Linked DNA regions of Nonomuraea africana. Each later gene encodes a partner of the first gene's protein in a complex. Links are inferred from orthologs where the notes say so. Each region holds a gene or a part of one and is shown on either strand. Other genes may lie near its edges.

Region 1 (5,715 bases):
TCTCCTCGCCGCGCTCCTCGACGCGCTGCTCGATCTCGGCCAGCCTCGACCTGATCGCGGCCATGTCCTCGGCCGAGTACAGCACCGCGTCCTTGCCGCCGACCAGCTGCTGGGCCAGGGCGAGGAAGTCGATGTCGCTCTCCTCTCCGACCTGCACGACCTGCGGCAGCCGTCCGGCGACCGACTCCAGCTTGTCCAGCAGGTCCTGCTGGAAGCGGTAGTCGAGGATCTCGGGGGCTTCGGCGGCCGACAGCGCGCGGATGTCGAGCGCCTGCGCCTCCAGCAGCGCGGCGTTGGCGTTGGCGGTCGACTCCGCCTCCACCAGCCGCTGCCTGGCCTGCGCCTTGGCCTGGTGGGAGGCCCGCTCCAGCGCGGTGTCCATGCGCGCCTGGTAGGCGGCGATCTCGGCCTGGATGGCGCTCAGCGTCTCCTGAAGCCCGGCGAGCTCCTTGATCAGGTCGCCCTCGTTCTGCTCCTTGCGCAGCTGCAGCTCGTACTCGTAGGTGTAGGCCTCCTTGGCCACCCTGACCATCTCGGGGGCCGCCAGGTCCATCCGGTACTCCTGGCTGGACGGCTCGGCGTGCGTGATGTTGACATCCGTCAGCCGTACGGCAGGCAGGAACTGCTGGTTGAGGTTGTCGAGCATGCCGAGCGTGCTCTCGCCCACCAGGTCGTAGATGTCCTCGGCGCGCTGGGCGTAGATGAGCGAGCGGGTGACCTCGCTGATGGCGTTCTGCAGCTTGGACTGGAAGCCGCTGACCGAGCCGAGCACGAAGATGAACTCCGCCGGGTTCTCGATCCTGAACTGCAGGAACAGGTCGACGCTCGCCTTGACGCCCTGCTGGGTCGGCGCCTCGCGGATGGGCGCGTTGAACGGGTACTCGCGGGTGGTGTTGACGATGTAGCTGACCCGCTTCCACGGGTTGAACAGCGTCACCCTGCCGGGGTCGGCGATGTGCACCAGCTTGCCGAACTTGGTGATCAGCGCCTTGCAGCCCTCCGGCACCATGACGACGCTGCGCCGCCACCACAGGAAGGCGGCGGCCAGCACCAGCACCAGCCAGTAGTGCGGGCCGAACAGCACGTCGATGCCGGGCACGACGTTGCCGAGCGCGCCGACCAGGCCGAGCACCACGAGGATGCCGAGCGGGATGAGCACCTTCGCCGTGCTCCCCTTGGGGATCACGACGGGCGAGATGACGTGCAGCGGCTCGCCGTTCCTGCCCTGCTCGGTGAAGCTGCGGCTGATGATCTCGCCGGCCTCGTTCAGGGAGGCCGTGCGGGCCTCGATCACCGTGCCGACCGAGGCACCGCCGTCACGGGCGGCCAGGAAGTCGCGCGGGTTGAGCTGGAAACCAGGTGCCTGCCCGGCCAGCTGCCCTGCCTGTCCCATGGCCTGCTCGACGGCCTGCCCCATGGCCTGCCGTACGTCGCCGCCTTGGGCCACGGCCTGGGCTATGCCCTGACCTGCCTGGATCAGGGCCTCTCTTGGTCGAGACATCGCACCTCTCTCATCGAATCAGGGGGAATACGTACCGTATCGGCCATCCCTTGATGATCGCTTGCAAAAGGATTTCGACACGGTCAGCGTCCGGCTACGGTGAGGTCGACGAGGATCAGCTTGCCGTCCAGCTCGTAGGCGAACAGGCCCGGGGTGCGCAGCACGATCATCGCCCGCTGGCGCCTGGGCAGCCGCCTCCACAGGTCGGAGTCGAAGTCGGCCCACAGCGACGGCGTGTCGGCGACCTGCCGGTCGGGAGGCTCCCCCGCGAGGTACTCGCGCCGCCGCCTGCGCCACACCGTGATGTGCAGGCGCGTCATCGTCACCCTCACGTAGCTCTCGGGATCGTGCTTGCCGCGCACGCGCGACCAGGAGCCGCGCAGCCGCACCAGCGCCTCCTGCACCAGATCCGCCGCGTCGTGCGGGTTGCCGGTGAGCGCGTAGGCGCATCTCATCAGCGCGTCGGCCCGGTCGGCGACGAACGTCTCGAACAGCAGGTCGTCGGTCATGTGGTCCCTTCCATCCCGATATAGACGGTGTGGAGGGGGCACACGTTCACGAGTGGCCGGAAAGACGACCCTGACGTGACGGCGGGGACCGGAGTCCGGCTGGAGTGGCGTGCTCGGACGTGGGTCAGCCGGTGACCGGGGTGGGGTGGGGTGGGGCGGCTCGCCGTAAGAAATGTCGGTGCCACCACCTACAGTGAGAAACATGCGGCCGGTAACAGATTTGCAGCGGAAGGTGGCGCCCTTCGAGGTCGTCACCGAGATGACCCCTTCCGGCGACCAGCCGACGGCGATCGCCGAGCTGGAGCGCAGGGTCGCGAGGGGTGAGAAGGACAGCGTCCTGCTCGGCGCCACGGGCACCGGCAAGACGGCCACGGTCGCCTGGCTGATCGAGCGGTTGCAGCGTCCCGCCCTCGTCATGCAGCCCAACAAGACGCTGGCCGCGCAGTTCGCCAACGAGCTGCGCGAGATGCTGCCCAACAACGCGGTCGAGTACTTCGTCTCCTACTACGACTACTACCAGCCAGAGGCCTACGTCCCGCAGAGCGACACCTACATCGAGAAAGACTCCTCGATCAACGACGAGGTCGAGCGGCTGCGCCACTCGGCCACCAACTCGTTGCTGACCAGGCGCGACACGATCGTGGTCGCCTCGGTCTCGTGCATCTACGGCCTGGGCACCCCGCAGGAGTACGTCGACCGCATGGCGAGGCTCCGCGTCGGCATGGAGGTCGACCGCGACCAGCTGCTGCGCCGCCTGGTCGACATGCAGTACACCCGCAACGACCTGGCCTTCACCCGCGGCACCTTCAGGGTGCGCGGCGACACGATCGAGATCATCCCCAAGTACGAAGAGCTGGCCGTCCGCATCGAGATGTTCGGCGACGAGATCGAGAAGCTCTCCACGATGCACCCGCTGACCGGCGACGTCATCACCGAGGACGAAGAGCTCTACATCTTCCCCGCCTCCCACTACGTCGCGGGCGAGGAGCGCATGGCCAGGGCCGTCGAGGGCATCGAGGCCGAGCTGGTCGAGCGCCTCGCGGAGCTGGAGCGGCAGGGCAAGCTGCTGGAGGCGCAGCGTCTACGCATGCGCACCACCTACGACATCGAGATGATGCGCCAGGTCGGCACCTGCTCGGGCATCGAGAACTACTCGCGGCACATGGACGGCCGCGAGCCCGGCAGCGCGCCCAACACGCTGCTCGACTACTTCCCCGAAGACTTCCTGCTGGTGCTCGACGAGTCGCACCAGACCGTGCCGCAGATCGGCGCCATGTACGAAGGCGACGCCTCCCGCAAGCGCACCCTCGTCGACCACGGCTTCCGCCTGCCGTCGGCGATGGACAACAGGCCGCTGAAGTGGGAGGAGTTCCTGGAGCGGATCGGCCAGACCGTCTACCTGTCGGCCACCCCCGGCACCTACGAGCTGGGCAGAGTCAAAGGCGAGGTCGTCGAGCAGGTCATCCGCCCGACCGGCCTGGTCGACCCCGAGGTCGTCATCAAGCCCACCAAGGGGCAGATCGACGACCTGGTGCACGAGATCCGCGAGCGCGCCGACAGGGACGAGCGGGTCCTGGTCACCACGCTGACCAAGAAGATGTCCGAAGACCTCACCGACTACCTGCTCGAGCTCGGCATCAGGGTGCGCTACCTGCACAGCGAGGTCGACACGCTGCGCCGCATCGAGCTGCTGCGCGAGCTGCGGATGGGCGAGTACGACGTGCTGGTCGGCATCAACCTCCTGCGGGAGGGCCTCGACCTGCCCGAGGTGTCGCTGGTGGCCATCCTCGACGCCGACAAGGAGGGCTTCCTGCGCTCGGAGACCTCGCTGATCCAGACGATCGGCCGCGCGGCGCGAAACGTCTCCGGGCAGGTCCACATGTACGCCGACAAGATCACCCCGTCGATGGAGCGGGCGATCGAGGAGACCTCACGGCGGCGGGCCAAGCAGATCGCCTACAACGAGGCCAACGGCGTCGATCCGCAGCCGCTGCGCAAGAAGATCGCCGACATCCTCGACTCGCTGCAGCGCGAGGACGCCGACACCGAGCAGCTGATGGGCAGCGGGCGGCAGCAGTCGCGCGGCAAGGCCCCCGTGCCGGGGTTCGCGGCTCGCCAGGCGGGGCAGCACGCGAAGGCGATCGCGGGCGAGATGCCGCGCGCGCAGATGGAGTCGCTGATCGAGTCGCTGACCGAGCAGATGCACCAGTCGGCGGCGGACCTGCAGTTCGAGGTCGCGGCCCGGCTCCGCGACGAGATCAAGGAGCTCAAGCGGGAGCTGAGGGACATGCGCGAGGCCGGCATCAAGTAGCCCTCTCCCGCCCGCAACACCACACGGGACCTGCCTGGAGACGCTGAGCCGGGGCGGGTCCCGCGTCGTACCCGGGGCTTCTCCGTGCCCCTCGGGGGATCGGTGGCCGCCCGTCCATCACGCATGCTCCGTCAGGAGGAGGCGGGGATGCGCGACATCATCCGCTCCATCCCGTTGACCCAGTTGTCGCGCAGGGCCTCGGCGGCCTGGGGCAGGTCGCCGGCCATGAGGAGCTCGGCCACGCGGCAGTGCTCGGCCTGCTCGCGCTCCAGGGGCGTCTCGTCGCCCGCGAGCAGGTGGGCGTAGCGGCGCATCCCGGCCTTGACGCTGGTGATGAGATCCAGCAGGCGCTCGTTGCGGCAGCCGCTCAGCAGCAGGTCGTGCCACTCGTCGTCGTGGCGTTCTATCACCTGCTGCTCGGCGACGCTGTCGGGGAAGTCGCGGGCCAGCGTGAGTAGCTTGGGCGCGATCTCACGCAGGTAGGCGGGGTCGGAGCGCTCGAGAGCCAGCGACTCCAGCGCGGCGACGATCTCGCAGAGCTCCCTGAACTCGTTCCGGCTCACCGGCGCGAACCGGAATCCCTTGCCCTGGTTGCTTTCCAGCACGCCCTCGCCCGCCAAGGTGATCAGGGCCTCGCGCAGCGGGGTGCGGCTGACGCCGAGCTCGGTCGCCAGCGCGACCTCGTTGATGTCCGTCCCCGCGGCGAAGTCACCCCGATCGAGCCTGCTCAGCAGCTCTTCCCTGATCTGCTCGCGTAGCGGTCGCCGCTCGATCGGCATGAGGCTCCTTAGGTCTTGGCCCTGATCTGCTTAGCGCTTGACGTAATGCAAAATACTACACTATGAATTCTGAATACAGATTTACGGACATCCAGAAAGGATCAAAGGAGTGCGCCTGACCCGAGTGCCGGGGCTGCTGTTCGGCGGTGACTACAACCCCGAGCAATGGCCGGAGGAGGTCTGGGCCGAGGACGTCCGGCTCATGGCCGAGGCCGGGGTCACCATGGCCACCGTCGCGGTCTTTTCCTGGTCGCGGCTCGAGCCCGCGCCGGGCGTGTACGACTTCGGGTGGCTGGACCGCGTCCTCGACCTCCTCCACGAGCACGGGGTGTCCGCCGACCTGGCCACCGCGACCGCCACCCCGCCGCCCTGGCTGGTCAGGGCGCACCCGGAGGCCATGCCGGTCGACGCCCATGGAGTGCGGCTGGAGTTCGGGTCCCGGCAGGGATACTGCCCCAGCTCGCCGGTCTTCCGCGAGCACACCGTGCGCCTCGCGACGGCGATCGCCACCCGGTACGCCGAGCATCCGGCGCTGGCGATGTGGCACGTCGGCAACGAGTACGCCGACCACACGCTCGAATGCTTCTGCCCCGAGTCCGCCCGCCACTTCCGCGC
Region 2 (5,695 bases), 4.3 Mb from region 1 along the record:
CCGTGCCGCCGATCAGCCAGACCTCGCTGACCGTCCACGCCTCCAGGTCGGCCAGCTCGGCGTAGGCGTAGGGGTTGCGCGCGTCGGGGTAGACGGCGTCGAGCGTGGCGGCGCCGACCGCGCGGTGGTCGGGGTGGCTGGGGCCGATGAACTGGTAGTTGCGCTCAGGAGTGCTGGTGATCACCACGTCGGGACGCACCTGACGGATCACCCTGGCGATGTCGCGCCGCAGCTCGATGGTGGGCTCCACCCTGCCGTCGCGGTAGCCGGACAGGAACCGCACGTCGGTGACGCCGACCGCCTTGGCGGCCGCGGCCTGCTCGGCCCTGCGCAGCTCGGCCATGCCCTCTCCGTCGACCTCACGTTCGTTGCCTCCCGCGTCGCCTGAGGTGACGAGCAGGTAGGTCACCTCGACGCCCTTGTCGACGAACTGCGCGATCGTGCCGGCGGCGCCGAAGTCGACGTCGTCGGGGTGCGCGGTCACCACCAGAACTCGGGCGATCTCCATGGTCTCTCCTTTACGAAGGGGGCTCGTTCTCGGAACCAGACAAGGCTGCGGGGCATTCCTGGACGCGTTTGTCGGTGGCGCGCTTTAACCTAGGTCCGTGCCCACCCAAGTCTCTGTTGACCACCCCTTGCTCGACGGCCTCAACCCGCAGCAGCGCGAGGCCGTGATCCATCACGGCAGCCCGCTGCTCATCGTCGCGGGGGCGGGTTCAGGCAAGACTCGGGTGCTCACCCACCGCATCGCCTATCTCCTGGCCGAGCGCGAGGTCCATCCCGGCGAGATCCTCGCGATCACCTTCACCAACAAGGCCGCCAAGGAGATGAAGGAGCGCGTCGACCGGCTGATCGGCCCCCGCTCCAAGGCCATGTGGGTGATGACCTTCCACAGCGCCTGCATGCGCATCCTGCGCAAGGAGGCCAAGCGGCTCGGCTATCCCTCCAGCTTCTCCATCTACGACCAGGCCGACTCCCAGCGGCTCATGGCGATGGTCTGCCGCGAGATGGACCTCGACCCCAAGCGCTACCCGCCGCGCTCGTTCTCCGCCCAGGTCAGCAACTTCAAGAACGAGCTGATCGACTACGAGAGCGCCATCGACAGGGCGGGCTCGCACCTCGAGAAGACGCTCGCGCAGGCCTACAAGGCCTACCAGCTCAAGCTGACCGAGTCCGGCGCAATGGACTTCGACGACATCATCATGAACACGGTGGTGCTGTTCCAGCTCTTTCCCGAGGTGGCCGAGCACTACCGCATGCGCTTCAGGCACGTGATGGTCGACGAGTACCAGGACACCAACCACGCCCAGTACATCCTGATCAGGGAGCTGGTCGGGCGGCCACAGCTGACCACCGTCGACGGCGAGCCCGTGCGGTCCGGGGCCGACCAGTCCGAACTGTGCGTCGTCGGTGACGCCGACCAGTCGATCTACGCCTTCCGCGGCGCGACGATCCGCAACATCCTCGAGTTCGAGCGCGACTACCCCGACGCGCGCACGATCCTGCTCGAGCAGAACTACCGCTCCACCCAGAACATCCTGGCCGCCGCCAACTCGGTCATCTCGCGCAACGAGTCGCGCAAGCCGAAGAACCTCTGGTCCGACCAGGGCGACGGGCCGAAGATCGTTGGCTACGTCGCCGACAACGAGCACGACGAGGCGATGTTCGTCGCCCAGGAGGTCGACAAGCTCACCGACGAGGAGGGCGTGCGCCCCGGCGACGTGGCGGTCTTCTACCGCACCAACGCCGCCTCCCGCGTGTTCGAGGAGATCTTCATCCGCACCGGCCTGCCGTACAAGGTAGTCGGGGGCGTGCGCTTCTACGAGCGCAAGGAGGTCAAGGACCTGCTGGCCTACCTGCGGGTGCTGGCCAACCCCAACGACGTGGTCTCCCTGCGGCGCATCCTCAACGTGCCCAAGCGCGGCATCGGCGACCGCGCCGAGGCGCTGGTCGAGGCGCTTTCCTCGCGTGAGCGCATCTCCTTCTGGGAGGCGCTGCGCAGGGCGGAGGAGGCGTACGGCATGGCGACCAGGTCGCTCAACGCCATCCGCGAGTTCGTCGCGATGATCGACGACCTGATCGGCAAGGCCGAGGGCGTGCCGCCGTCGGCGCTGGCCGAGGAGATCCTGGTGTCGACCGGCTACCGCGCCGAGCTGGAGGCCTCCGAAGACCCGCAGGACGAGTCGCGCCTCGAGAACCTCAACGAGCTCATCTCGGTCGCCTCCGAGTTCGAGGAGGCCAACCCCGAGGGCACGCTGGTGGAGTTCCTCGAGCAGGTCTCGCTGGTGGCCGACGCCGACCAGATCCCCGAGGGCGACGGCGGCCAGGGCGTGGTGACGCTGATGACCCTCCACACCGCCAAGGGCCTCGAGTTCCCCGTCGTCTTCCTCACCGCGATGGAGGACGGCGTCTTCCCGCACATCCGCTCGCTGGGCGAGCCGAAGGAGCTGGAGGAGGAGCGCCGTCTGGCCTACGTCGGCATCACCCGCGCCGAGAAGCGCCTCTACCTCACCAGGGCCGCGGTGCGCAGCTCGTGGGGCTCGCCGTCGTTCAACCCCGCCTCGCGCTTCGTCAACGAGGTGCCGGCCAAGCTCATCGAGTGGCGCACCGACCCCGAGAAGTCGGCGTGGAGCGCGGCCACGACGCGCAAGGAGGCCCCCGCGCCCGCCGCGCGCCGTCCGGGCGGCAAGCAGCTGCCCTCGCTCACGCCGGGTGACCGGGTCACGCACGACGCCTTCGGGCTGGGCACGGTCGTGTCGGTGGACGGCGTGGCGGAGAAGACCAAGGTGAAGATCGACTTCGGCAGCGGCGGCGAAAAGACCCTGCTCCTCGCCTACGCTCCGCTGGAGAAGCTCTAGGAAACGGGTCCGCCTAGGGCGTGTCCCGTGGATCTTTGATGGTGGTTTGGTGTAGATCAGTCCAGTGGAAGATCGCCTGAAGCGTCATGATCTGACCGATGCCGAGTGGGAACGGCTGGCGCCGCTGCTGCCGGTCAACCCGCGGCAGGGCGGCCGATGGGCCGATCACCGAACGGTCATCAACGGGGTCTTCTTCCGGGTCCGGACCAACATCACCTGGCGTGACCTGCCGCCCTGGTACGGGAACTGGAAGACCGTCTACAACCGGCATCGCCGCTGGTCGATGGATGGCACCTGGGAGAAGATCCTGGACGGGCTGCGCGCTGGATGCGATGAGGCCGAGGGGGAGGACTGGACGGTGAGTGTGGATTCCACTGTGGCGCGCGCTCATCAGCATGCCGCCGGAGCTCGTCGTGAGCCGCCCGCCGACATCCCGTCAAAGGGGACGGCGTAGATCACAAACCGGGCACGGGCCGGGAGGCGCTGGGCCGCTCACGGGGCGGGTGGAGCACGAAGATTCACCTGGTCGCCGACCGGCGCTGCCGGCCGATCGCCCGGATCATCAGCCCCGGTCAGCACGGCGATAGCCCGTACTTCCGGCGCATCCTGGAGCGGGTGCGCATCCGGCGTCGCGGTCTGGGCCGTCCTCGCCGGCGTCCGATACGTGTGCTGGCCGACAAGGCCTACTCCTCGCGCGCCAATCGCTCCTACCTGCGCCGACGCGGCATCCAGGCGGTCATCCCGATCAAGAAGGATCAGCAGGCCAACCGACTCAACCGGGGGCGTAAGGGCGGGCGACCGCCCGGCTTCGACGCCGAGCGGTACAAGGAGCGCAATACCGCCGAGCGGTGCGTCAACAAGCTCAAGGGCCACCGCGCGGTGGCCCTTCGCACCGACAAGCGCGAACGCATCTACGAGGGCACCATCGACGTCGCCTCGATCAGGATCTGGCTCCGTGACCCTGTCCTATGATCCACGGGACACGCTCTAGTCCCAGTTGATCGTCTTGCTGACCTGGCTCGCGGGCGGTGGCGTCACCGTGACGGCGCCGCCCCAGCCGGAGTAGCTCGCGCTGCAGCACCTTCGCGCCGGTCTTCGAGAGCAGGGCGGTCTGCTCCTTGACCGCGAAGCCGCGGCCGGCGGTGACCTTGCCCTTCAGCGCGCTGACCGGATCGGGGGGCGTCGCATGGGCGGGGGCGGCCACCAGGACGACGGCCATGATCATGCTTTTCACCCGCAGCATCCTACGGACGGCGATCTTCCTGCGGCGGAGCCACCCAGATCCTGGAAGGGCGGCCGGTCGCCAGGTCCCTGCCACGCAACACCTGGATCCGCCACGGGTCCATGCGCAAGAGGTGGTAGCCGGGGTCTTCCGGCCCCCGCCGCCAGTAGGACTGGGGGTCGTAGCCGACGCCCGGCGGGCTGCCCTGCCGGTAGAGCTCCCACACCGCCTTCTTCACCGCCTCGTCGGTCTCCCACCTGGCCACGGTGTCGACGGCCACGGTGTTCTGCGCGGGGCTCCAGTAGGAGAAGGTGGCGTGCGGATTGCCGGCCAGATGCGCCCGCTTCACCGGGGTGTCGAAGGTGGCCAGCCAGCCCACGGGGCTGTCGCCGGTCATCTCCCAGATCGGCAGCAGCACCCGCGAGCGCGGCCTGCCCTTGGCGTCGACGGTGGTCATGGTGGCGTACACCACGTCGCCGACGATGTCCTCGAAGTCCTGTCTGATCGCCGAGAACGCGGCGACCCTGTGCGCGGCCACGGCGCTCAGACCCTTTCCAGGACGACGACGGGGATCTCCTGCCTGGCCAGCGCCGCGTAGCGCCGGTAGACGGGGGCCACGGAGGTCATCAGCCGCCACAGCCTGTTGCGCTCGGCGCCCTGGGCGGTGCGGGCGCGCACGGCGAACCGCTCGGCGCGGACCTGCACCTCGGCCTCGGGGTTCGCGCGCAGGTTCAGGTACCAGTTCGGCAACCCGGGGGCGCCCGGGACGCTGCCCGAGGCCACCAGGATGTAGCGCTCGCCGTCCTGGCCGAAGAACACTCCGGTACGGCGGCGCGTGCCGCTCTTCCTGCCCACGGTGGTGAGGACGAGGTTGGTCACGCCGCCTTCGAGGAAGCCGTCCTCGCCGCCGGAGTCGAGGTAGCGGCGGACGTGTTCGGCGACCGAGAGGTCGGGGCTGTCGGTGACGTCTGCGTTCATGGCGTCATCGTGCAGCCCCGGACTTCAGTGTTCCTTCGGAAGCGCTTCGGTGAGCTTCATGGCCGCCTCACCGGGGAGTTCGAGCTCGGGAAGGTCGTCCTGCGACATGACCAGGTCCGCGGGCGGCGGCTCGACGGTGACCCTGGCGCCCCAGCCCGTGAAGCGCTGGTCCGAGTTGATGCCCAGCATCATGTCGTCGTTCGTTTTGTGCGAGAGCCTGGTGGCAAGGCGGGTGACCCGGCCCTTGGCGTCGAACCAGAGCGCCCACGCCAGCTTCGGGTCGCTTCCCGGCCTTCCGCCCAAGGGGAGGCCAGGGATCTTGGAGACGCGAATGGAGCCCTTGGCGGTGCGGGGGGTGACGGACGAGGCGGTGGCGAGCAGCGCCTCCAGCGTGCCGGGGTGGAAGAGGTCGACCCCGAAATCCGCGAAACTTTCCTCGCGATAGTCGGTGTACACCCACTTCTTGTCCAGCGGGAGCCTGCCGATCAGCCGGCCGCCCGAGGTGTAGCTCTTGCCCTTGGCCCTGATGAGCAGCGTCGGAAAGCGGAGGTCGTCTTCGATGAGCTCGCTCTTGAGCGGCGTGTAGAGCGAGGTCGAGTCGTCGACGTCCACGCGCCATCCCTTGCGGAACCCGGCG

Evidence for each region.
Region 2: the proteins of uvrB (region 1) and pcrA are in contact, whole or in part, in a crystal structure (PDB 7EGT), measured with the Thermus thermophilus proteins. The link is inferred for Nonomuraea africana from one-to-one orthologs. Residues at the interface, in WP_096411307.1 of Thermus thermophilus: Glu23, Leu25, Arg26, Asp27, Gly28, Glu29, Arg30, Phe31, Arg55, Glu326, Asp327, Phe328, Glu379, Ser382, Gln383, His398, Gly400, Arg401; in WP_096412145.1 of Thermus thermophilus: His654, Arg656, Phe657, Gln666, Asp668, Glu669, Lys680, Arg681, Leu682, Ser683, Lys685, Tyr686, Ala687.

The regions. Positions count from the first base shown.
Region 1 is NZ_JADBEF010000001.1:4,270,874-4,276,588, reverse strand. The notes cover bases 1,781-4,766. They hold uvrB (excinuclease ABC subunit UvrB), read left to right. Parts: upstream 1,781-2,212; coding sequence 2,213-4,321; downstream 4,322-4,766. Other genes in these bases: H4W81_RS20210 (GntR family transcriptional regulator), read right to left, coding at 4,453-4,766; H4W81_RS20220 (sigma factor), read right to left, coding at 1,781-2,010. Outside these bases: H4W81_RS20225 (SPFH domain-containing protein), read right to left, coding at 1-1,501; more of H4W81_RS20220, read right to left, coding at 1,585-1,780; more of H4W81_RS20210, read right to left, coding at 4,767-5,100; H4W81_RS20205 (beta-galactosidase), read left to right, coding at 5,210-5,715. UniProt on the Escherichia coli protein: The UvrABC repair system catalyzes the recognition and processing of DNA lesions. A damage recognition complex composed of 2 UvrA and 2 UvrB subunits scans DNA for abnormalities.
Region 2 is NZ_JADBEF010000001.1:8,535,830-8,541,524, forward strand. The notes cover bases 266-3,231. They hold pcrA (DNA helicase PcrA), read left to right. Parts: upstream 266-605; coding sequence 606-2,858; downstream 2,859-3,231. Other genes in these bases: H4W81_RS40955 (PIG-L deacetylase family protein), read right to left, coding at 266-508. Outside these bases: more of H4W81_RS40955, read right to left, coding at 1-265; H4W81_RS40970 (hypothetical protein), read right to left, coding at 3,799-4,092; H4W81_RS40975 (pyridoxamine 5'-phosphate oxidase family protein), read right to left, coding at 4,103-4,618; H4W81_RS40980 (nitroreductase family deazaflavin-dependent oxidoreductase), read right to left, coding at 4,624-5,058; H4W81_RS40985 (hypothetical protein), read right to left, coding at 5,083-5,695. UniProt on the Escherichia coli protein: A helicase with DNA-dependent ATPase activity. Unwinds DNA duplexes with 3'-5' polarity. Translocates on single-stranded DNA with 3'-5' polarity. Initiates unwinding more efficiently from a nicked substrate than double-stranded DNA.